DNA from 3 places in the Mesorhizobium sp. B2-5-3 genome. Region 2 is predicted to be linked to each of the others. Evidence: predicted binding sites of a transcription regulator. Region 2 holds the regulator's gene; each other region holds the start of a gene.
The links. Region 2 encodes HrcA, which represses chaperone genes, less so after heat shock. Its sites were predicted from a motif close to GTTAGCACTCNCNNNNNGNGAGTGCTAAC; they were not measured.
Positions count from the first base shown of each region.

Region 1: groES (co-chaperone GroES) is a predicted target of HrcA. The motif match lies at 3,341-3,369, and genes of this name have one in related genera.
Region 3: FJ867_RS16695 (co-chaperone GroES) is a predicted target of HrcA. The motif match lies at 3,088-3,116, and genes of this name have one in related genera.

Region 1 covers NZ_VFUS01000003.1:31,016-36,628, reverse strand. Annotated here, with positions in the region: gene FJ867_RS07580 (D-arabinono-1,4-lactone oxidase) at 1-1,118, opposite strand, end outside; gene FJ867_RS07575 (MFS transporter) at 1,131-2,312, opposite strand; gene FJ867_RS07570 (TetR/AcrR family transcriptional regulator) at 2,439-3,065, shown strand; gene groES (co-chaperone GroES) at 3,459-3,755, shown strand; gene groL (chaperonin GroEL) at 3,825-5,480, shown strand; gene FJ867_RS07555 (TetR/AcrR family transcriptional regulator) at 5,581-5,613, opposite strand, start outside.
Region 2 covers NZ_VFUS01000001.1:606,094-611,706, reverse strand. Annotated here, with positions in the region: gene cysK (cysteine synthase A) at 1-11, opposite strand, end outside; gene FJ867_RS03225 (LysE family translocator) at 204-821, opposite strand; gene FJ867_RS03220 (sorbosone dehydrogenase family protein) at 950-2,320, opposite strand; gene FJ867_RS03215 (hypothetical protein) at 2,445-2,645, opposite strand; gene hrcA (heat-inducible transcriptional repressor HrcA) at 2,683-3,780, opposite strand; gene rph (ribonuclease PH) at 4,034-4,750, shown strand; gene FJ867_RS03195 (VOC family protein) at 4,934-5,344, shown strand; gene rdgB (RdgB/HAM1 family non-canonical purine NTP pyrophosphatase) at 5,344-5,613, shown strand, end outside.
Region 3 covers NZ_VFUS01000006.1:300,157-305,769, forward strand. Annotated here, with positions in the region: gene FJ867_RS16680 (GAF domain-containing protein) at 1-219, opposite strand, end outside; gene FJ867_RS16685 (NUDIX domain-containing protein) at 298-711, shown strand; gene FJ867_RS28780 (hypothetical protein) at 729-887, opposite strand; gene groL (chaperonin GroEL) at 1,037-2,665, opposite strand; gene FJ867_RS16695 (co-chaperone GroES) at 2,722-3,036, opposite strand; gene FJ867_RS16700 (hypothetical protein) at 3,283-3,531, shown strand; gene FJ867_RS16705 (DUF1488 domain-containing protein) at 3,528-3,794, shown strand; gene FJ867_RS16710 (hypothetical protein) at 3,818-4,009, opposite strand; gene FJ867_RS16715 (hypothetical protein) at 4,015-4,221, opposite strand; gene FJ867_RS16720 (LacI family DNA-binding transcriptional regulator) at 4,951-5,613, shown strand, end outside.

The DNA of each region.
Region 1 (5,613 bases), on a different contig from region 2:
ATCGGCTCGGCCGCCCGCATGAAGGGCTCAGGGTCGTTGGCGGCATCGTGGTGAATGGCGATCGAGCAGGTCAGACGCTTGTAGAAGGGCGAAAGCCAGAACATGTCGGGTGCAACCGAGCGCACCTCCATCGGAAAATAGACTTCTGGAAAGTGCTTCTCGGTCAGCTCGATGATCTGCGTGATCACCTTCGGCCCCTCCTCGAAAGGCAGATGATACTCCATCTCGTTGAACTTGGTCTGGCGGTCGCTGGCATAGACATTGAGCCAGTCCTGCACATAATCCTCGGCCGGCACCTTTTTCACGGCGCCGCGGATCAAGGAGCGGCGCAGCCATGGCAGCCGGCGCAGCGCCCTGCTCAGCTTGCGTAGCGTCGCCAGGCCGGCCTCGTCGTGCTCGGTAGGCCTGGTGGTCGGGTTCGCGTCGCTGAGGTCGCTGGCGATAAACTGCGCGTAGCCGGAAAACGGGATGTAGTAGAATTCGGCCGACCGGTGCGCGGCCATCATCGTCTCGAAATCGCGCAGCATGTCGGCGATCGGCAGCACCCACTTGCGGCGGCGCAGCCGGTAGGTCGCGATGTTGTTCAGCGTGACTTCGCTCAAGATGCCGAAGGCGCCGAGAGCGACCCCCATCGCATGGATCATATCCTGGTCGCGGGTCCGATCGAATTCGCGCAACTCGCCCCGCCCGTCCACGATCTGCACCGTCTCCAACTGGGTGTGATAAGCGCCCAGCGTCAGCCCGGAACCATGGGTGGCGGTGCCCAGCGCGCCGCCGATCGCCTGGCGGTCGATGTCGCCCATATTTGGCAGGCCCTGGCCGATGCCGTGCAGCATGTGCATTAGCGGGCCGAGCCGGGTCCCTGCCCGCACCCGCGCGCGATGGCTTTGTATGTCGTGCGAGACCAGCCCCTCGATCTTCTCCAGGGAAACGATCGAGCTTTGCGATGCCACCAGCGCCGTGAAGGAGTGGCCAGCACCCGCCACCCGCAGCGGCCCAGGTGCCGTGCGCACCAGATCGGCAAGCTCGCCGGCGTCGGTTGGAGTGGCGATCAGCTTCGGCTCGGCGCGCACGAAGCCCGACCAGTTGCTCCAGTTCCGCGCGGTGATCGTCGACATCCAGCCGTCCCGTCAGACGCGCCGACGGCGCATAGTGGCCACGAACAGGCCAAGCAGGGCCACGCTGGCAAACGCGCTTGCCGCGGCGAATTCCGGCACGGGCCGGAAATCCTTGCCATTGATGAGCAGCGACGCCGCCACCGGCCCGATCGCCAAGCCGAAGAGCTGTGCGGCCGGCACCAGCAGCACGGCGGTACGCGTCTCGTCGGCCGTGATCGCCAGCCGGATCTGATAGGGTACGATGAACAACAGGATGAAGCCCATGACCAAGGCGGCGATCCAGAATGTCGTCAGGCCAGGTGCGCTGGCAAGAACAAGGGAGGAGACCAGCGCGACGGCACCGATGGCCGTAATGGCAATGCGGTAATCGATGCGCGCCTCGAACACGGTCGCCGTCATCGCGCCCAGGACCTGCGTCGCCAGGCTGGCCGAGACGATCAGACCGACGGTCCAGCTATCAATCCCATATTGCGCACCGAGCGGTTCCAGGAAGGCCCAGATCGCGCCGAAGAACATGAAGTAGCAGAAGACCGACAATAGCGCGGTGATCGACGGAACCGTCAGCACATTGGCCAGGTTCTCCCCTTTCGGCAGGTCGGCGTAGTCACCGGGTACGGTGAAAGCGGCCGCCAGCGAGACGACGCAGACGACGGCAAGCACGATGAAGCCGCCGGACGACCCCGCCTCGGGAATGACATAGAGTGCCAAAAGCAGAGCGAGCGCACATTGCGCCAGGGTCTGCAGCGTCACGAAATAGCCGCCGATGCGCTCCGCCCGGCGCGAACGGGCGATCAGTTCAGTGGCGATCGCGACCAGGCCGCCCTCAGCCAGCCCGGCGATGGCGCGGGCGGCGATCAGCGCATTGGCGCTTGCGGCATGGGCGGTCCATACATTCGCCAGGGCCAGCAGGATCAAAAGGACGGCGCTTTTCCAGCGCATGTTGCGCGCGGAAAGCAGCATCGCCACCACGGCTGAACCGATGGCGATTGCGATCATCTCCGCCGTGGCGACCAGCGCCAGTTCATCGCCGCTGACATGGCCCTCGGTGTAGAGCGCGCCAAGCAGCACGGGCTGAAGCCCGAGGATCAGCAGCCCGACCGAGCCGATCCATAATGCGGAGCCGAGCTCGACGCCGGTCGGGTTGCCGACCAGCCAATCGCCATTTTCCGCTTGTACGGCTTGCGTCGCAGTCACGAGGCGCCTCCCAACGTCCTTGCAGTGCGATAAAAAAGCTGACAACTTGTCAGCATTACGAAACTGATACTTGATCATGTTTCTTGTCAACCGGGAATTTTGAAGCTCTCGCGAGAGATTGGGCGCATGGCGGAAGCAAGCCGGATGGCGACGGCGCCGAGGCGCAGGCCCAAGCAGGAGCGGAGCCGCGAACGCATCGACGCGATCCTTTCGACGACCATGCGGCTGATCGGCGAAAAAGGCATCGACGCGGTGACGATGAAGGAAGTGGGCGCACTGGCGGGCGGACCGATCGCCACCGTCTACCATTATTTCCCCAACAAATCGGCGATCCTGGCGATGCTCTATGAGCGCTTCTCGGAGGAAAGCCGCGCACGCTTCGGCGAGATCATCGCCGAAATAAGTGGGCTTGAGGACGTGACGGCTGCCGCGGACCGCATGATCGAGGACTATTACCGGCGCGTGGCCGACGACCCGGCCATCCAGGATCTGCAGAACGCGATACAGGCTGACAAGGCGCTGCAGAACCTCGACATTGCTGAGACAAGGCACCAGGCCAAGATGTTCTGCGACCACGTCGCTCCGATGCTGCGGCCCGACCGGCGCGAAGACTTCGCGCGCGTGGTGTTCCTGATCTTCCAGCTTGCCGGCGGCGTCGTGCGGCTAGCGCTGACGCAGGACGAGAAGGAAGGCCGCCGCACGATCGACGACTACAGGTCCATCATCCATACGCAGCTGAGATTGTTTCTGTAGTTTTCGGCGGCGGCTTTCGCGCCCCTCTCCCGTGACATCGACACGTCTTGCGTATCGAAGTATCGGGCGGCAGGATCTCTGACCGGTAGCGGCGGAGCACCCCTCCGCGCCTTGTTTCGCCGTCGATTGCGGGAGGAACCGGCGCATTTCGCATGAAAGGCCAGCGGCAACTGGCACGTTCTGCGAGCGGGCTTTCGCGGAAAACAAAATTTCGCGCCGCTGCCCGCTCGCGCGCGCCTTGACTCTCGCCAGCCAGCAGCCTATTTCACCGCCACGTTAGCACTCGCCCTGGGTGAGTGCTAACCACAGGTCCGGTACCGCCGGGCTTTGTAGATTGTCCGGCTTCGCCGGACGGAGGAACTGTTTCTCACCGTTCTCATCGAGGAAGAAAACATGGCAAAGTCGAAGTTCCGCCCGCTTCATGACCGCGTGGTCGTACGCCGGGTCGAATCCGAATCCAAGACCGCCGGCGGGATCATCATCCCCGACACGGCGAAGGAAAAGCCGCAGGAAGGCGAGATCATCGCCGTCGGCTCCGGCGCCCGCGACGAAGCTGGCAAGCTCGTGCCCCTGGACGTCAAGGCTGGCGACCGCATCCTGTTCGGCAAGTGGTCGGGCACCGAAGTCAAGCTCAATGGCGAAGACCTTCTGATCATGAAGGAATCCGACATTATGGGCATCATCGGCTGAATATCGGCCTTCCCATCAACTGAATCTTAAATCTTCGGGCTCGATCCGAGCCCCTGCCAGGAGTTGAACATGGCTGCCAAAGACGTAAAATTCTCCCGCGACGCCCGTGAGCGCATGCTGCGCGGCGTCAACATCCTCGCCGACGCGGTGAAGGTCACGCTCGGCCCCAAGGGCCGCAACGTCGTCATCGACAAGTCGTTCGGCGCACCGCGCATCACCAAGGACGGCGTCACCGTCGCCAAGGAAATCGAACTTGAGGACAAGTTCGAGAACATGGGCGCGCAGATGGTCCGCGAAGTCGCTTCGAAGACCAACGACATCGCCGGCGACGGCACCACGACCGCGACCGTTCTGGCGCAATCGATCGTCCAGGAAGGCCACAAGGCGGTTGCCGCCGGCATGAACCCGATGGACCTGAAGCGCGGCATCGACCTGGCCGTGACCGAAGTGGTCGCAGCTCTCGGCAAGGCCGCCAAGAAGATCAAGACCTCCGAGGAAGTCGCCCAGGTCGGCACCATCTCGGCCAATGGCGACGAGTCGGTCGGCAAGATGATCGCGGAAGCGATGCAGAAGGTCGGCAACGAAGGCGTCATCACCGTCGAGGAAGCCAAGACCGCCGAGACCGAGCTGGAAGTCGTCGAAGGCATGCAGTTCGACCGCGGCTATCTCTCGCCCTACTTCGTCACCAACCCCGATAAGATGGTTGCCGATCTCGAGGACGCCTACATCCTGCTCCACGAGAAGAAGCTCTCCAACCTGCAGGCCATGCTGCCGGTCCTGGAAGCGGTCGTGCAGACCTCCAAGCCGCTGCTCATCATCTCGGAAGACGTCGAAGGCGAGGCCCTGGCCACGCTGGTCGTCAACAAGCTGCGCGGTGGCCTGAAGATCGCCGCCGTCAAGGCTCCGGGCTTCGGTGACCGCCGCAAGGCCATGCTGGAAGACATCGCCATCCTCACCGGTGGCCAGGTCATCTCCGAAGACCTCGGCATCAAGCTCGAGAATGTCGGCCTCAACATGCTCGGCCGCGCCAAGAAGGTGTCGATCTCGAAGGAGAACACCACCATCGTCGACGGCGCCGGCAAGAAGGCCGAGATCCAGGGCCGCGTTGCCCAGATCAAGCAGCAGATCGAGGAGACCACCTCGGACTACGACAAGGAGAAGCTGCAGGAACGCCTGGCCAAGCTCGCCGGCGGTGTTGCCGTGATCCGCGTCGGCGGTGCGACCGAAGTGGAAGTGAAGGAAAAGAAGGACCGCGTCGATGACGCCCTCAACGCGACCCGCGCGGCCGTGGAAGAAGGCATCGTTGCCGGCGGTGGCGTGGCCCTGCTGCGCGCTTCGGGCAACCTCAAGGCCACCGGCGTCAACTCCGACCAGGCCGCCGGCATCAACATCGTGCGCCGCGCGCTGCAGGCTCCGGCCCGTCAGATCGCTGCCAACGCCGGTGCGGAAGCATCGATCGTTGCTGGCAAGATCCTCGAGAACAAGGGCGCGACCTTCGGCTACAACGCCCAGACCGGCGAATATGGCGACATGATCGCCATGGGTATCGTCGATCCGGTCAAGGTCGTGCGTACGGCTCTCCAGGACGCGGCCTCGGTCGCCGGCCTGCTGGTCACCACCGAAGCCATGATCGCGGAGGCTCCGAAGAAGGAGTCGGCTGGCGGCGGCATGCCTGGCGGCATGGGCGGCGGCGGCATGGGCGGTATGGGCGGCATGGACTTCTAATCCAGCCATCTGCTTTATGCATGTGGAAAGGGCGGCAGCGATGCCGCCCTTTTCTTTGCACATTCAGGCCTTGCTTCAGCGTAGTCGGTTGGAACCAGCGTCAGACAGCAGTGCTCTCCGCTTGCCGCGTCGC
Region 2 (5,613 bases):
AACTTGTTCATTGGTTTGGCTCCCAGAATGTCAGGCGGATGGAACTGATCTCAGACGGATGGCCGCCAAGATAGGCCTTCCACGGACGCAAGATAGACCGTCGCCCGAAAATATCCGAGTGGGGCCCGTGTCTAAAACGCCTCGGCCTCGGAAAAGCGTTCCCGCAAAAGCCAGTCCGGCGGAATGCCTTGGCAAAAATGGCCCTATTGGCGGGCGGCGATCGCCGCCGCCGCGCCGACCATGAAACCGGCCGCGGTGCGGTTCAGCGCCTTCAGGGCGCGCGGCGAGCGCAGGAACCAGCGCGCCTTGGCCGCCAGCGCCAGATAAGGCACCAGCACCACGAACAGGACGAGGACGGTGAGTGCGGCGAGGATGCCGTAATCGGCCAGCGTGATGGTCTTGAGGTCGACGATGGTCGGCGTGATGGCGAGATAGAAGATCATCGTCTTCGGATTGCCGAGCGTCACCGTCAGGCCGGCGAGGAAGCTCGACGCTAGCCCGCCCTTGCCTTTCCTGGCCTCGACCGTCTCGGGCGTGATGCCGGCGGTCCAGAAGCGCCAGCCGAGGAAGGCGAGATAGGCGACGCCGGCCCATTTGACGGCGAGGAACACCAGGCCGAAGGTCTGCGCGACAAAGGCAAGCCCAAGCACCACGGCGGTGAGATAAAGGAGGTCGCCGAGCATCAGGCCGAAGGACATGGCCAGCGACGAGCGGAAGCCGGAACCGAGCGCGCGCGCCACAAGCGCGGTGATGCCGGGGCCGGGAATGGCCGCGGCCAAGCCGAGGGCGGCGCTGTAGGCGAGAAAGCCGGTGAGGGTCATGGATCGAGCCTTGCGTCCGCGAAACTGCTGGGACGGCGCCTTGTCGCACAGAGTTTCGCGGGCGGGAATTGCCTGGAGCCGGATTTGGTTGCACCAGGCATGCCCCGTGCTCGAGGCCTCCCAGCGGATCAGGACCGGCCGTCGCCGTAGGTCACGCGCCAGATGGTGCCGTTGCCGTCCTCGGTGACGATCAGCGCGCCGTCGCTCGCCACCGCCACGCCGACCGGCCGGCCCCAGACCTCGCCGCCGGAGGTGACGAAGCCGGTCATGAAATCCTCATATTCGCCGGTCGGCTTGCCGTCCTTGAACTTGAGCCGCACCACCTTGTAGCCAGTCCTGTTGCCGCGATTCCACGAACCGTGCAGGGCGACGAAGGCGTCGCCCCTGTATTCGGCCGGAAAACCGGATCCTGCGCGGACATTCCTGCCGTCGTAGAAGGCGATGTTGAGCGGCGCCGAATGCGCCTGCATCAGAATGTCGGGGACGGTGACCTTGCCGGCAAGGTCGGGACGCGCGCCCTTGTGGCGCGGATCCTCATTGTCGCCGATATAGTACCAGGGCCAGCCGTAGAAGGCGCCTTCCTTCACTTCGGTCGCATATTCGAACGGCACGTTGTCGCCGAGCGCGTCGCGCTCGTTGACCACGCACCACAGCGCGCCCGCCGCCGGCTGGATGGCCATGCCCGAACAGTTGCGCAGGCCGGTGGCGACGATGCGCCCATTCCTACCGTCCGGGTCGAAAGCCCTGACGTCGGCGCGGCCTTCCTCCGCGCCCCAGGTGGCGCCGAGCGGCTTCGACCTGGCCCAGGCGTCGAGCCCGCCCCGCGGTTTCCTTGCCATGTCCTGGGCGGCGTTCGAGCCGGAGCCGACCGAGAGATACAGCGTCTTGCCGTCCGGCGAGAAGGCGATGTCGCGGGTCCAGTGATGAGTGGCCGGAATATCGCGGACGATGGTTTCCGGCTCGCCGGAGGCCTCCAGGTCGCCATCGCGGTAGGGAAAGCGCACGATGCTGTCGCTGTTGGCGACATAGACCCATTGCGGGTTGTCCCCAGGCGGGTAGAAGGCGATGCCGTAGGGCTGGTTGAGATTGCGGGCGAAGATGCCGTCCCTGACAGGTTTCGCGCTGCCCTCGCCGAGACGGTAGACGCGGATCTGGTTGGCCTCGCTGTCGGCGACGAACAGGTCGCCATTGGGCGCGACGCGCACGACGCGCGGATTGTCGATGCCCGAAGCGATCAGTTCCGCCGAAAAGCCCGCCGGCAGCCGCGGCTCGGCGCCTTGCGGCCTTTGCACCGGACCGGCGCCGTTCGAGGCGGATCTGGTGACATAGGGCCTGGGCTGGTCTTGCGGGCTGATCAACCGGCGCACGCCCGGCGCATCGGCCCGCCAGTCACCGAATGCGGCCGCGCCCTTCAGCACCGGCTCTTCCTGCTGAGCCAATGCCGTCGCGGCGAAGAGCAAGGCAGCAGCGATTACCACGGCGCCGGCAAGTCGGATCATCCCAGTCTCCAGCTTCTCGCTTCTTCATGCATGTCGTTGTCCCAAGACCGAAGTCACATGCATCAAGGGAACGGGCGGGCTCGGCAGTCGTTCCGGACGACACGGGGAGTTGAAGGAATTCGGGTCAGCTATCCGCGTCGAGATCGAGATCGGCGTCGAGGTTCTTTTCCAGTTCGACGAGATCGGCCGGCAGCGGCATGCCCATGGCGCGGATTTCGCGCAGCTTCTCGCGCAATTGCTCCTGCACTTCGCGCACATCCTCAGGCTGGTTGACCATCTCCTCCAGCAGCAGGCTGATCTGGGCCTTGAACGATTCCAGCGCCATCTTTTCTCTCCTCGGCCGTCTGGATCGATCCCAGCTCTCAGCGCAGCATGCGCGATATCAGCTGCGCCGTATAGTCGACCATCGGGACAATGCGGGCATAGTTGAGCCGGGTCGGGCCGATGACGCCGAGCGCGCCGACGACGCGGGCGTCCTTGTCGCGGTAGGGTGCCACGACCAGCGACGAGCCGGAGAGCGAGAAAAGCTTATTTTCCGAGCCGATGAAGATGCGCACGCCCGGTCCCGCCTCGGCGAGGTCGAGCAGCTGGATCAGCCCGTCCTGCGTCTCCATGTCCTCGAACAGGTGGCGCAGGAGTTCGATGTCGGCCTGGGCGGTGACGTTTTCGAGCAGATTGGCGCGGCCGCGCACGATCAGGCGCGCCGGCAGGCCGCTTTCCGCGCCGGCCCACACCGCCAGCCCTTTCTCCACCAGGTCCTGCGACAGCGTGTCGAGCGCTGCCCTTGTCTCTTCCTTGATACGCTCGACCTCCGCCCGCGCCTCGGCCAGCGTACGGCCGCGAATATGGGCGTTGAGGAAATTCGAGGCCTCGTGCAATTGCGAGACGGTGATGCCGGCCGGCAGATCGATGACCCGGTTCTCGACGTCGCCGTTCTGCGACACCATCACGGTCAGCGCCTTGGTCGGTTCGAGCTGGATGAACTCGATGTGCTTAAGCGCCACCTCGTTCTTGGCGGCCAGCACCAGGCCGGCGCCGCGCGACATGCCCGACAGCATCTGGCTGGCCTCGGTCAGCATGTGTTCCAGCGTGGCGCCCGAGCCGGAGGCTCGCACCTGCGCCTCGATGCTGCGCCGCTCCTCGTCGGAGAGGTCGCCCAGTTCCATGAAGGCGTCGACGAAGAAGCGCAGGCCGGCCTGCGTCGGCAGACGGCCGGCCGAGATGTGCGGCGCGTAGATCAGGCCGAGATGTTCGAGGTCGCTCATCACGTTGCGGATGGTGGCGGGCGACAGCGAGGACGGCAGGATGCGCGACAGGCTGCGCGATCCCACGGGCTCGCCGTCCCTCAGATAGGAATCGACGATACGCCGGAAGATGTCGCGCGAACGCATGTCGAGCGCCTGAAGTGCCGGCGCGTGAAGAGCGAGCGACTGCGAAGCGGGATCGACTGCCTTGGTCATTTCGGCCATAACCTCCGGTTCAAGGATATAGACTTCGCGGCGCTGCGCGCAACCCGGTGTCGCGTTGCGCGATCAGCCGGTGTCGCACTTGCGATCACCCGGTGTCGCCGTTTGCGATCACCCGGTGTCGCGTTGCGCGATCGCCCCGGTGCCGCCGCGTTTGCGGCCGCCGGTCCATTTTCCTTTACGCCGTGCCCCGCATGCGTCTAAAAGCCGGCCAAGATTCAAAAAAGCTGACAAGAAAGCAGGCCGAATGCGCCCCTCCAAACGCCAGTTCGACGAAATGCGCGCCATCTCCTTCGAGCGCGGCGTCTCCAAACATGCCGAAGGCTCGTGCCTGGTGAAGTTCGGCGACACGCATGTCTTGTGCACGGCAAGCCTGGAAGAAAAGGTGCCGGGCTGGATGCGCAATTCCGGAAAAGGCTGGGTTACGGCCGAATACGGCATGCTGCCGCGCTCGACCGGCGAGCGCATGCGCCGCGAGGCCTCCGCCGGCAAGCAGGGCGGGCGCACGCTGGAGATCCAGCGGCTGATCGGCCGCTCGCTGCGCGCCGTGGTCGACCTGCAGGCGCTGGGCGAGCAGCAGATCACCGTCGACTGCGACGTCATCCAGGCCGATGGCGGCACCCGCACCGCCTCCATCACCGGCGGCTGGGTGGCGCTCTACGATTGCCTGCGCTGGATGGAAGCGCGGCAGATGGTGAGCGTCGCCAAGGTACTGAAGGACCATGTCGCGGCGATTTCCTGCGGCATCCATGACGGCCAGCCGGTCATCGACCTCGACTATCTCGAGGATTCCTCGGCCGGCACCGACGCCAATTTCGTCATGACCGGCAAGGGCGGCATCGTCGAGATCCAGGGCACGGCCGAGGGCGAGCCCTTTTCGGAAGGGCAGTTCGCCGAGCTGATGGGCCTGGCCAAGAAAGGCATCCAGAGGCTGGTGAGTTTGCAGCAGATGGCGGTGGCGTAGTTTATTCATGCGGAGCCTGGGCACCCCCCTCTGCCCTGCCGGGCATCTCCCCCGCAAGGGGGGAGATCGGCTGTTGTCTCGAGCTTCGCCAGTAATCAGCATAGAATACCATGAGCGGGCGCTCACGCTGCCAATCTCCCCCCTTGCGGGGGAGATGGCCGGCAGGCCAGAGGGGGGTGCCTCGTGATCCCCTCTGCCATTCTTGAATCCGCTCTTTACGTCACCGACCTCGCCGCTGCCGAAGCCTTCTACACCGACATCCTCGGCCTCACTCCTCTCGGCAAGGTCGAGGGCCGCCATCTCTTCTTCCGTTGCGGAGCCGGCGTGCTGCTGATCTTCAACGCCGAGGCGACCAAGGTCCCGCCCGCGCCCGACGCGAGGCTGAAAGTGCCGCCACACGGCACATCGGGCGAAGGCCATCTCTGCTTTGCGGCGACCGCCGATGAAATCAGCCGCTGGAAATCCCATCTGAAGGCGGAGAACATCGCTGTCGAAAGCGAATTCGAATGGCCGCAAGGCGGCCGCTCGCTTTATATCCGCGATCCCTCCGGCAATTCGATCGAATTCGCCGAGCCGAGAATCTGGGGACTTTGATGCATTCTCTCGACGGAAAAAAGATCGTCGTCGCCAGCCACAATGAAGGCAAGCTGCGCGAATTCGCCGATCTGATGGCGCCATTCGGATTCGAGGCGAAATCGGCGAAGGACTATGGCTTGCCCGAACCCGAGGAGACCGGCACAACCTTCGAGGAGAACGCCTATATCAAGGCCTTCGCCGCAGCCAAGGCGACGGGCCTGCCGGCGCTGTCGGACGATTCGGGCCTGTGCGTTGACGCGCTCGACGGCGCGCCCGGCGTCTACACC
Region 3 (5,613 bases), on a different contig from region 2:
CTTGCCCTGGAACGGACCCAGCACCAATTCCTCGTCCGAGGCCAGGAAATAGAAGCCCGCCCAGTTGAGATCGGGCACCATCTGGAAGATCAGCGCCGCGGTGTTGGCGGCATTGGCGATCGAGTCGCCCTCGCCCTCGAGCAGCGCCTTCAGTTGCGCGGCAAGATCGCGGTAGAACGCGGCCTTGTCCGAAGTGTCGATGGCCTTGGCTGCGAACATGGCTTGTCTCCGAACTGAGAATCGCGGTTCCGTTTTCCGCAGGCGCTCTGCACCAAACGACCACCGGAACAGTCTACCGTGAATCCTACCCGCCACGAAAGCCGCAAGATCAGGATCGCTGCCGGCGTCATCGCGGATGCGTCGGGCCGGCTGCTTTTGGTGCGCAAGCGCGGCACCAGCGCCTTCATGCAGCCCGGCGGCAAGATCGAGCCGCGCGAGGCCCCGCTCGACACCCTGATGCGCGAACTGCGCGAGGAACTCGGATTGGTGATCGACCCCGCCACCACCTCCTGGCTCGGCCTGTTCTCGGCCACGGCCGCCAACGAGCCGGACAGCACGGTCGAGGCGGAATTGTTCGCGCTCTCCATCGACGGCCAGCCGATAGCCGCCGCCGAGATCGAGGAGATCATCTGGCTGGAGCCCGGCTCGACCAATTCCGTCGAACTTGCGCCGCTGACGCGCGATGTGGTGCTGAGGTTGAGCGGAATGTAGCGGCGGCGGCGCCGCTATTACATCGGACGCTTGGGTTCGCCCTTTTGTGGCGTTGCCGGATCGGGCTCGGATTTCTTGTGCTTGTCGGCGGCAATCCTGCGGATGCGGTCGAAGCGGCTTTCCTCTGTCGTTTCGGTCGTGACGACCGTCTGTGGCTTCTGCACGAACACGATCATGGATCGATCTCCTGGGCCAGAGGCCTGCGCGCCGGGGGAGAATCCCCCGGCGATAGTCGTCTCGCCTGCGGCAAAGGCCGGTTCGGCGAGATACGGATCAGGCCTGAAAGACGGCTTTTATGAAACCATCTTCGCGAGCCGGTCGAATCCTAGTAGCCGCCCATGCCGCCACCGCTGCCCGCAGGCGCGGCATCCTTGGCCGGAATGTCCGAGATCATCGCTTCGGCGGTGATCAAAAGCGCGGCGATCGAGCCGGCATCTTGCAACGCGGTGCGCACCACTTTCGCCGGATCGACGATGCCCGCCTTGATCATGTCGACATACGCCTCGTTCTGGGCATCGAAACCCTGGTTGTGGTCCTTGCTGTCGGAGAGCTTGCCGACGACAACAGAGCCTTCAACGCCCGAATTCTCGGCGATCTGGCGGAGCGGCGCTTCGAGTGCCCTGAGCACGATCGAGATGCCGGCGGTGACATCGGCGTTGGCGCCGCCCAGGCCGGCAAGCGCCGTCCTGGCACGCAGCAGAGCCACGCCGCCGCCTGGCACGATGCCTTCCTCGACCGCCGCGCGCGTGGCGTTCAGCGCGTCGTCGATGCGATCCTTCTTTTCCTTGACTTCCGACTCGGTGGCGCCGCCGACGCGGATGACGGCAACGCCGCCGGAGAGCTTGGCCAGCCGCTCCTGCAGCTTCTCCTTGTCATAGTCGGAGGTGGTTTCCTCGATCTGGCCCTTGATCTGGGCGACGCGCGCCTGGATGGTCGCCTTGGTGCCGGCGCCGTCGATGATCGTGGTGGTGTCCTTTTCGATCAGCACGCGCTTGGCGCGACCGAGCATCTCGATGGTGACGTTCTCCAGCTTGATGCCGAGATCCTCGGAGATCATCTGGCCGGATGTGAGCACCGCGATGTCTTCCAGCATCGCCTTGCGGCGGTCGCCGAAGCCCGGCGCCTTGACGGCCGCGACCTTGAGGCCGCCGCGCAGCTTGTTGACGACCAGCGTCGCCAGAGCCTCGCCTTCGACGTCCTCGGAGATGATCAGCAGCGGCCTGCCGCTCTGCACCACCGCTTCGAGGATCGGCAGCATTGCCTGCAGATTGCCGAGCTTCTTCTCGTGGATGAGAATATAGGGGTCTTCCAGCTCCGCGCGCATCTTGTCGGCATTGGTGACGAAATAAGGCGAGAGATAGCCGCGGTCGAACTGCATGCCTTCGACGACGTCGAGTTCGGTGTTCGCGGTCTTGGCTTCCTCGACGGTGATGACGCCGTCATTTCCGACCTTGTCCATCGCCTTGGCGATCATCTCGCCGACGCTGGCATCGCCATTGGCGGCGATTGTGCCGACCTGCGCGATCTCGGCCGACGATTTGACCTTCTTGGCCTTCGCCTTGATTTCCACGACGACGGCCGCGACGGCCTGGTCGATGCCGCGCTTGAGGTCCATCGGGTTCATGCCGGCGGCCACCAGCTTGGCGCCTTCGCGCAGGATCGAGGCGGCCAGCACCGTGGCAGTGGTGGTGCCGTCGCCGGCGAGGTCGTTGGTCTTCGAGGCCACTTCGCGCACCATCTGCGCGCCCATGTTCTCGAACTTGTCGGCAAGCTCGATTTCCTTGGCGACGGTGACGCCGTCCTTGGTGATGCGCGGCGCGCCATAGGCCTTGTCGATGATGACGTTGCGGCCCTTGGGGCCGAGCGTGACCTTGACCGCATTGGTGAGGATCTCGACGCCGCGCAGCATACGGTCGCGCGCATCGGTGGAGAATTTGATTTCCTTGGCAGACATGATTTTATCCAGTTCGCATTTGGAGTGGAGCCGTCACCGCGCAGAGGCGCGGCGCTTCAGGCGGCCTTCTTGGCTTCGATGCTCTTTTCGATAACGCCCATGATGTCGGCTTCCTTCATGATCAGAAGATCCTCGCCGTCGATCTTGACCTCCGTGCCCGACCATTTGCCGAACAGGATCAAGTCGCCGGCCTTGACGTCGAGCGGAACAAGTGCGCCGTTTTCGTCGCGGGCGCCGGGACCAACCGCGATCACTTCGCCTTCCTGCGGCTTTTCCTTGGCATTGTCGGGAATGATGATGCCGCCCTTGGATTTGATATCGCCTTCGGCGCGCCGGATGACGACGCGGTCGTGGAGTGGCCGAAATTTCATGAGAACTTCTTTCTGGGGCCGGCATAGGCGGCCGCCCCCTTCTATAGGCTCTTTGGCACTCGATAGATAGGAGTGCCAAAATTTATTCCGAGCGGATATTGAATAACCATAGTATTATTTCGGCGCCCGGTTTCATTGGGTCGGAAAAACGACCAAATATTTCAAAAATTTGAATTTTCCCGGCAGAGTACCTATTTATCGGACAAGTTCATTTTCACGATTTCAGACGCAAGGGAGATTTCCTCGATGGCCGACGGCAACCAGACGATCATGGAAAAAGCTGAAGCGCGCTTTGTCGACAAGCAGAAGAAGACGGCGGAGCGCAACAAGGCAACAGCCGAATATATGTCCGAAGCGAGGGCCAGGGAGATCAAGACGGCAAGGCTGAGGCAATTGCGGCTGGCCAAGGAAGAAGCCGACCGCGTGGCCGAGGCCCTGAACCCGACGCCGAAGAAGAAACGCGCGGTGAAGAAAACGACGGAGGCAAAATCATGAGCCTGACCTTCCCCAACCGCAGCCGCAGCTACGACGAGGCCGGCAAGCGCATCCGTTTCGTCGGCTATGACGGCATGTTCCAGATTTCCTTCTCGGTCGCCGCCGATGCCATGACGAGGATGCAGCCGGCGACGGCAGCCAATGAAGCCGGGTATCTCGCCACCTTCGACACCGAGAGCAGTGTTATCCGCGATGTAGCGTCAAAGGCCTATGACCGCACGCGCAAGAGCATGTATGTGCTGACGGCCGACGACTTCCGCTGAGACGACAGGCGGACGGCGCTGGATCAGGATTTACGCTCCGCCTTCTCCCGGCGCTTGACGTCCCGGACATTCATCTGATCGACCATGGCGTTGGCGTCGCGCGGGCTCATGCCGACCATCGCCCTTTGCCTGACGACGACGGGCTGGCCGGTGAAGACGTCGATGATGGCCCAGCTTTGGGGCAAGTCCATGCGCAGTGCGTAGCGGTTGGCCATTTGCCTCAGCCCTGCAACATGAAGAAGACCATGCCCAGGACCGATATCGTCCAGGCGACGACCGACAGCTTCAGCACCATGCCGCCATGGGCGGCCAGAGCGTCCCGCAGCCGCGGGGCGATACCTGCCGACGGGACCGGTTCCACCGCGACGACACGGGGTCCCTTGGCGCCAAATTTTCCAAAGACGGGCAACAGCGACGGTTCACGCACGAAAATGGCCTCGAATGTCGGGGAAAGTCGGAGCGGGCAAGCTCTTGCCCTTCCATAGCACTCTTTTGGCGAGTGCCCTGCATGCCAAATGCAAATAGGCTGCTTTAACGCCGGCCGCATGCCACGTGACCCCGATCGTCAGATGCTGAAAGCGCGCAAGTCGGCTGGGTAGCAGTCTTCTTGCCGGCGCGTCAGCGTCACAACGAAGACGAGGACCTGTCCGGCCCAGGCCGCAAATGCAAGCTGGCAAGACCCATCGCCCTTGATGGTCCGACGCAGGCTCTACGTCATATGATTTTTTGGAGGCCTCGCCTCGGGATCGAACCGAGGCTTCAGAGATTTGCCGTCTCCAGCGTAGCCGCTCCGCCACGAGGCCATGACTAGCGAACTAACCGATAATATTTGCGCAAGCGTTAAGACCGAAGAGTCGTTTGTAGACATGTCGCCGATTGCTGCTTTGGCCGGCTCGCGCCGTGGGCAGCACTGACGGCTGCCGATCAGGAATTCGCCTGATGAACTCGCCGGGCGCCGAGCCCGTGAGCCCGCCCTCCGGCGGCCACTTCGCACCACCGGAGGACCAGCCACTTTTCCTCTTGAACAGCCTCTGTATCTGGCCTAGCTTGGGTTGAGAAAAGGTTTTTCCAAACATTTCCGAGCGGGCTCGGCCATTTGGCCGGGTCATTCCGGCCTGTAAGAGAAAACCTTTTCCCAATCGGGATTTTCGCCGCAATGGCATTGGACGATCAGCCAGCCTTTCCCAAGCCCGTCACCTTGCGTGACGTGGCGGCCGAGGCTGGCGTCAGCGTCGCCACCGCCTCGAAGGCGCTCAACGACCAGGGCCGCATGACCGCCGAGACCCGCGAGCGCATTCGCGAGACCGCGCAGCGCCTCGGCTTCCGGCCCAACAGCCTGGCGCAGAGCCTGCTGCGGCGACGCTCCTTCACCGTCGGCCTGCTCACCAACGATACCTATGGCCGCTTCTCGCTGCCGCTGATGTCGGGCATTTCCGACGCGCTGGTCGACGCCGGCGTCTCGGTGTTCCTGTGCAATGTCGAGGAGGATCCGCGTCTCGGCCAGCTCCATGTCGAGGCCATGCTCGACAAGCGCGTCGACGGCATCATCGCCACCGGCAAGCGCATCGACCGTCATCTGCCGGTCGACCTGTCCAATCTGCGCATTCCGGTGATCTATGCCTTCACCCAGCCCGATCCCGACGCCGTCGCCTTCGTCTCCGACGACGCTGGCGGCGCGCGGCTGGCAGTGGAGCATTTCTGTCGGCTCGGCCGCAGGCGCATCGCCCATGTCTCGGGACCGGCGAGCTTTGCCGTGGTGCACGCCAGGGCGCAGGCCTATCGCGATGTTCTGACCGAGAACGGCCTGTCGGTCACCGAG